2 regions of the Pseudomonas sp. R5-89-07 genome follow, and region 2 is predicted to be linked to the other one. Evidence: predicted binding sites of a transcription regulator. Region 2 holds the regulator's gene; the other holds the start of a gene.

Region 1 (3,208 bases), 1.8 Mb from region 2:
CCGGAGGTTGCACCGCGAAACAGGTGCGAGCGTTGCTTGACCCAGTCACAGAAATGGCTGATGCCATGCCGCGCCAGGCCGCCGGCGGCGATGCTGCGCATTTCCAGCCAGGTGGCGTTGAGGTTTTCCCACATGTCGGCGGTGATGCGCCCGCGCACGGCGTGTGCATTGCCCCGGGCGGCGCGCAGGCAGTTGTAGATGCTGGCCGGGTTTTCTTCGTCGAGGGCGAAGAAATGCAGCATGCGTTCGGCGTCCAGTTGCTTGTGGCGTTCCAGGTAACTGTCCAGGGTGCCGCTGCTGAGCAGCGACATCGCCAGTTCGTCCAGGCCATCGCTGCGCCCGGCGTGGGGCATCAGCGACAGCGAATAACTGACTTCGAGCATGCGTGCCAGGTTCTCGGCGCGTTCCAGGTAGCGCGACATCCAGTACAGATCTGCGGCGGTTCTACTCAACATACTCAGCCCTCCACCACCCAGGTGTCCTTGGTTCCGCCGCCTTGCGACGAATTGACGATCAGCGAGCCTTCCTTCAGCGCGACCCGGGTCAGGCCACCGGGCACCAGGCGCGTTTCCTTGCCCGACAGCACAAATGGGCGCAGGTCGATATGCCGTGGCGCGATGCCGTTTTCGACAAAGGTCGGGCAGGTCGACAGGCTCAGGGTCGGCTGGGCGATGTAAGCGTGGGGGCGGGCCTTGATGCGCTGGCGGAAGTCCTCGATCTCGGCGGCGGTGGACGCCGGGCCGACCAGCATCCCGTAGCCGCCCGAGCCCTGGGTTTCCTTGACCACCAGTTGCGCAAGGTTGGCCAGCACGTGGGACAGTTCATCGGGCTTGCGGCACTGGAAGGTCGGCACGTTTTGCAGCACCGGCTCTTCATCCAGATAGAAGCGGATCATTTCCGGCACATAGGGGTAGATCGACTTGTCATCGGCCACACCGGTGCCGATGGCGTTGGCCAGCACCACATTGCCGGCGCAATAGGCCGCCACCAGGCCGGGTACGCCGAGCATTGAATCGGGATTGAAGGCCTTGGGGTCGAGAAAGGCGTCGTCGATACGCCGGTAAATCACGTCCACCGGCTTGGGGCCGTCGGTGGTGCGCATGAATACCTTGAGGTCGTGCACGAACAGGTCGGCGCCTTCCACCAGTTCCACGCCCATTTCCCGGGCCAGGAACGCATGTTCGAAGAAGGCACTGTTGAAGCGCCCTGGCGTGAGTACGACCACGTTGGGGTTGTCCAGGCGGCTGGAGCTTTTGAGGGTCTTGAGCAGCAGGTTGGGGTAGTGGTCCACCGGCGCGATGCGCTGCCTGGCGAACACTTCCGGGAACAGGCGCATCATCATCTTGCGGTCTTCGAGCATGTAGCTCACGCCGCTGGGGGTGCGCAGGTTGTCTTCGAGTACGTAATAGGTGCCGTCACCGTCGCGCACCAGGTCGACGCCGGAGATGTGCGAGTAAATGTCGCGGTGCAGGTCCAGGCCGACCATCGCCTGTTGATACCCCTCGTTACCCAGCACCTGATCAGCGGGGATGATCCCGGCCTTGATGATGCGCTGGTCGTGGTAGATATCGGCGAGGAACATGTTCAACGCGGTGACCCGCTGGATACAGCCGCGCTCGATCAGGCTCCATTCACTGGCGGGGATGCTGCGCGGGATGATGTCGAAGGGGATCAGGCGTTCGGTGTCTTGCTCGTCACCGTACAGAGTGAAGGTGATCCCGGCGCGGTGGAACAGCAAATCAGCCTCACGGCGCCGCTGGGCCAGCAACTCCGGCGGCGTATTGGCCAGCCAGCGCGAGAAATCCTGATAGTGCGCCCGGCACACGCCGTCTGCGTCATTCATTTCATCGAAGAAAGATCGAGCCATTCCAGTACCTTGTCAGTGCCCAGGGTTGCTGGGTGGCACTGCCGCTTTAAAAAACGCATTTTTTTATGAGCCTGTGGCTGAGGGTGCCAACGGGCCTGGTCCTTACTTTCTTATGGAGTCGGCTCTGGGTCGGGGGGTAACGAATGCTCCTGTTTACCGGCAGATGAATGGTTTAAGCAAAGCGTGTGCCGAAACCGCCAAGTCAGCGCGATACCCCGTGGCGAAGGAGCTTGCTCCCGCTGGGCTGCGAAGCGGCCCCCTGAGCAGTCCTCTCATTGCTCAAAAGCGCTCCAATTTGGTGCGTGAAAAACTTGAACTTCACCCAGGCCGGGTTCTTCTAATCAAGTCTTGAAACCACGTGGAGCCCGTCGTGCCCAGAATCATTTCACCGCACACTCCGGAAGCGGCCCTAACCGACCACAGCGAGCATAACGCCAAGATCTTCGGTTCGCCCAAGGACCGGCTCGATTTCTATCGTCGCGAAATCCAATACGAAACCAGCATCCTGGCCAACCGCACCGACGCCTACCTCACCGCGCAGTCATTTCTGGTGATTGCCTTCGTCTCCGGGATGGGCAATCTCAACCCGGAGTGGGGCAAGTTGTTCACCCTGGTGGTGCCGGTTTTTCTCGCGGCGCTGGGCATTCTCAGCTCCCTCAACGCCTGGCCCGGCATTCGCGCCGCCTACGAGATCATCGATCACTGGCACTACAAGCAAAGCGAGCTGCTGCGCAGTGAGCCGGTCATGGGCATGGCGTACGATGACTCGCCGTTGTTTTCCGAAATGGAATCGACCCACAAGGGCTATCGCAAGTCGCTGCTGTTTTCCATGCGCGCGCCGTGGTTGTTCATGGTGTTCTGGCTGGTGTTGGGCTTCTACGCGTTCTATATCCAGGTCGACAACCCGTTGCGATGAGCAATCGGACGGAACTTCACGCGTTAACGCAGCGCCTTAGTTTTACGTGTTACCTATTTTCTACAGGCCTGCAAAGAGGTGCGCCATGCCCACAGATAACGATCCCCAGACCGATAACCGCAACGACCCGGCGATTGACGGTGGCGAGCCGGCCCCCGGCACCGCCGCCGATGCACCCAAGGATCCAGCGCCGGCGAGCGATCCCGTGGCCAAGGAAAACGACTACAGTCCAGACTTCAAGCCTGAGCCGCTCGAGCCCAAGCCTGAAACCGATGCCGATATCGATACGCAAGGCGGTTAGAGGAACACGTCATGTCAAAAGAACTGGACGAAGAACTCAACGATCCTGGCAATGAAGACCCCGGCTCGTTGATGGACGATGCGCAAGTGCCGCTCAACGATCTGGATGAAGCGGCGGACGTCGG
Region 2 (3,208 bases):
GGCGTGATCATCACCCAAGGCTCGATGAAGATCACTGGCAACACCGTGACCCTGACTCGCACCGCGACCGGCGATATCGACGTCGTGACCTCCGTGGGCAACCTGGCTTACTTCGAACAGAAGCAAAAGGCAGAAGACCCGGGCCCGATGAAAGGCTATGGCAAGACCATCCAGTACCATGCCCAGCAAAATCGCATCGTACTGATTGATCAGGCCAAGGTACTCAGTGCCGACGGCAACTCCACCGAAGGCGAGAAGATCGTCTACAACACCCAGACCCAGGTCGCCCAGGCGGGTCGCGCCAATGGCAACAAGGTCACCGCACCTCGCCCACGTATCGACATGGTCATCCAGCCGAAGAAGAAGGCCGAGTAATGGCAACCCTGAAAGCCCAGCATCTGGCCAAGGCCTATAAAAGCCGCCAGGTGGTACGCGATGTCAGCCTGTCGATCGACAGCGGCCAGATCGTCGGCCTGCTCGGCCCCAACGGCGCCGGCAAGACCACCTGCTTCTACATGATCGTCGGGCTGGTCCAGGCGGACCAGGGCCGTGTATTGATTGACGACCTGGACGTCAGCCACCAGCCGATGCACGGCCGTGCGCGCGCAGGTATCGGCTATCTTCCGCAGGAGGCGTCGATCTTCCGCAAACTGTCGGTAGCCGACAACATCATGGCAATCCTCGAGACCCGCAAGGAACTCGACCGCGACGGCCGCCGCAAGGAACTGGAAAGCCTGCTTCAGGAATTCCACATCAACCACATTCGCGACAACCTCGGCATGAGCTTGTCCGGTGGTGAGCGTCGTCGTGTGGAGATTGCCCGCGCCCTGGCGACCGCGCCCAAGTTCATCCTGCTGGACGAACCGTTCGCCGGTGTCGACCCGATCTCGGTCGGCGACATCAAGCAAATCATCCATCACCTCAAGGCCAAGGGCATCGGTGTGTTGATCACCGACCACAACGTCCGCGAGACCTTGGATATCTGCGAAACCGCCTATATCGTCAACGACGGCCAGTTGATTGCCGAGGGCGATTCCGCCACCATCCTGGCCAACGAACTGGTCAAGGAAGTGTACCTGGGTCACGAGTTCCGCCTGTAAACACGGTGGTATCAGGCCATTCGCTGTTGAGCGCGCGAGTCAATAAAAACCTCAGTATTTTTATTGTTACCGCGCTCTAGGCAAAGCCCCCGATATCAGGCATATAATTTGCTTATGTTTGGCGCTCACGCGCCCTGTCGTGGATGGCGCATTGCGCCGGCGAATAAGGTGTTAAGCCCCTGCCATGAAACCATCGCTAGTCCTGAGAATGGGCCAGCAGCTGACGATGACACCGCAGCTGCAACAGGCCATCCGCCTGCTCCAATTGTCGACCCTGGACCTGCAACAGGAAATCCAGGAGGCCCTGGAGTCCAATCCGATGCTCGAACGCCAGGAAGAAGGCGACGACTTCGACAATACCGACCCGTTGGCCGACAACATCGAGCAAAAGCCCAATCCCGATGTACAGGAACCGTCCTACCAGGAAACCGCCCCCACGGTGGATAACCTTGAGGACGGCGAATGGAACGAACGCATTCCCAACGAGCTTCCCGTGGACACCGCATGGGAAGACGTCTACCAGACCAGCGCCAGCAGCCTGCCCAGCAATGATGATGACGAGTGGGACTTCACCACCCGTACGTCTGTCGGCGAGAGCCTGCAGAGCCATTTGCTGTGGCAACTGAACCTGGCGCCGATGTCGGACACCGATCGCCTGATCGCCGTCACCCTGATCGACTGCATCAATAACCAGGGCTACCTGGACGAAACGCTCGAGGAAATTCTTGAAGCCTTCGACCCGGAACTGGATATTGAACTGGACGAGATCGAAGCCGTCTTGCACCGGATCCAGCAATTCGAGCCCGCCGGTATCGGCGCGCGCACGCTCAGCGAGTGCCTGCTGCTGCAACTGCGCCAGCTCCCGGCCAAGACACCCTGGCTCGCTGAGGCCAAGCGCCTGGTCAGCGACTACATCGACCTGCTGGGCAGCCGCGACTACAGCCAGCTGATGCGTCGCATGAAGCTCAAGGAAGACGAACTGCGCCAGGTCATCGAGCTGGTGCAGAACCTCAACCCTCGCCCTGGCTCGCAGATCGAGTCCAGCGAAGCCGAATATGTCGTGCCCGACGTGATCGTGCGCAAGGACAACGAACGCTGGCTGGTGGAACTGAACCAGGAATCGGTGCCGCGCCTGCGCGTCAACCCGCAATACGCCGGCTTCGTGCGGCGCGCCGACACCAGCGCCGACAACACCTTCATGCGCAACCAGTTGCAGGAAGCGCGCTGGTTCATCAAGAGCCTGCAAAGCCGCAACGAAACCCTGATGAAAGTGGCGACCCAGATCGTCGAGCATCAACGCGGCTTCCTGGAATACGGCGACGAAGCGATGAAGCCCCTGGTACTGCACGACATCGCTGAGGCGGTCGGCATGCATGAATCGACGATTTCACGGGTGACCACGCAAAAATTCATGCATACCCCACGGGGTATTTATGAGCTGAAATACTTTTTCTCAAGCCACGTAAGCACCTCCGAAGGCGGCGAATGCTCGTCCACGGCGATCCGCGCGATCATCAAAAAACTGGTTGCCGCGGAAAATCAGAAAAAGCCGTTGAGTGACAGCAAGATCGCTGGTTTACTGGAGGCACAAGGCATTCAGGTCGCCCGTCGAACCGTCGCCAAGTACCGCGAGTCTCTCGGGATCGCGCCTTCCAGCGAGCGAAAGCGTTTGATGTGACGGGCGGGCCACAGCGTTCCAGTGGCAGGCGTTTTGCCTGCCGCTTTATGCACTGGCAACGAAGGAGAAGCTGTATGCAAGTCAACATCAGTGGACACCAGCTGGAAGTCACCAAGCCCCTGCGTGAGTACACCGAGAGCAAGCTGAACAAGCTTGCGGGGCATTTTGACAAGATCACCAACGTGCAGGTCATCATGGAGGTCGACAAGCTCAAGCAGAAAATCGAGGCCACCCTGCACGTACCGAATGCCAAGCTCGTCGCCAATGCGGAACATGAAGACATGTACGCGGCGATCGACTCGCTCTACGACAAGCTCGACCGCCAACTCATAAAGCATAAGGAAAAGAATCTGCACCTGATGCAAGGTACAGGTCGTTAACTCTCCCCCCATGATCCGACTTGAAACCATCCTGACCCCCGGCCGTTCCC

The links. Region 2 encodes sigma-54, which starts transcription at its own class of promoters, with help from an activator protein. Its sites were predicted from a motif close to ANTGGCATNNANNTTGCTNT; they were not measured.
Region 1: C4J94_RS13360 (circularly permuted type 2 ATP-grasp protein) is a predicted target of sigma-54. The motif match lies at 2,041-2,060, and genes of this name have one in related genera.

The regions. Positions count from the first base shown of each region.
Region 1 is NZ_CP027727.1:2,950,306-2,953,513, forward strand. It holds gene C4J94_RS13355 (alpha-E domain-containing protein) at 1-455, opposite strand, end outside; gene C4J94_RS13360 (circularly permuted type 2 ATP-grasp protein) at 458-1,867, opposite strand; gene C4J94_RS13365 (hypothetical protein) at 2,238-2,783, shown strand; gene C4J94_RS13370 (hypothetical protein) at 2,869-3,084, shown strand; gene C4J94_RS27840 (hypothetical protein) at 3,096-3,208, shown strand, end outside.
Region 2 is NZ_CP027727.1:1,100,592-1,103,799, reverse strand. It holds gene lptA (lipopolysaccharide transport periplasmic protein LptA) at 1-375, shown strand, start outside; gene lptB (LPS export ABC transporter ATP-binding protein) at 375-1,100, shown strand; gene C4J94_RS04945 (RNA polymerase factor sigma-54) at 1,285-2,778, shown strand; gene hpf (ribosome hibernation-promoting factor, HPF/YfiA family) at 2,853-3,158, shown strand; gene ptsN (PTS IIA-like nitrogen regulatory protein PtsN) at 3,169-3,208, shown strand, end outside.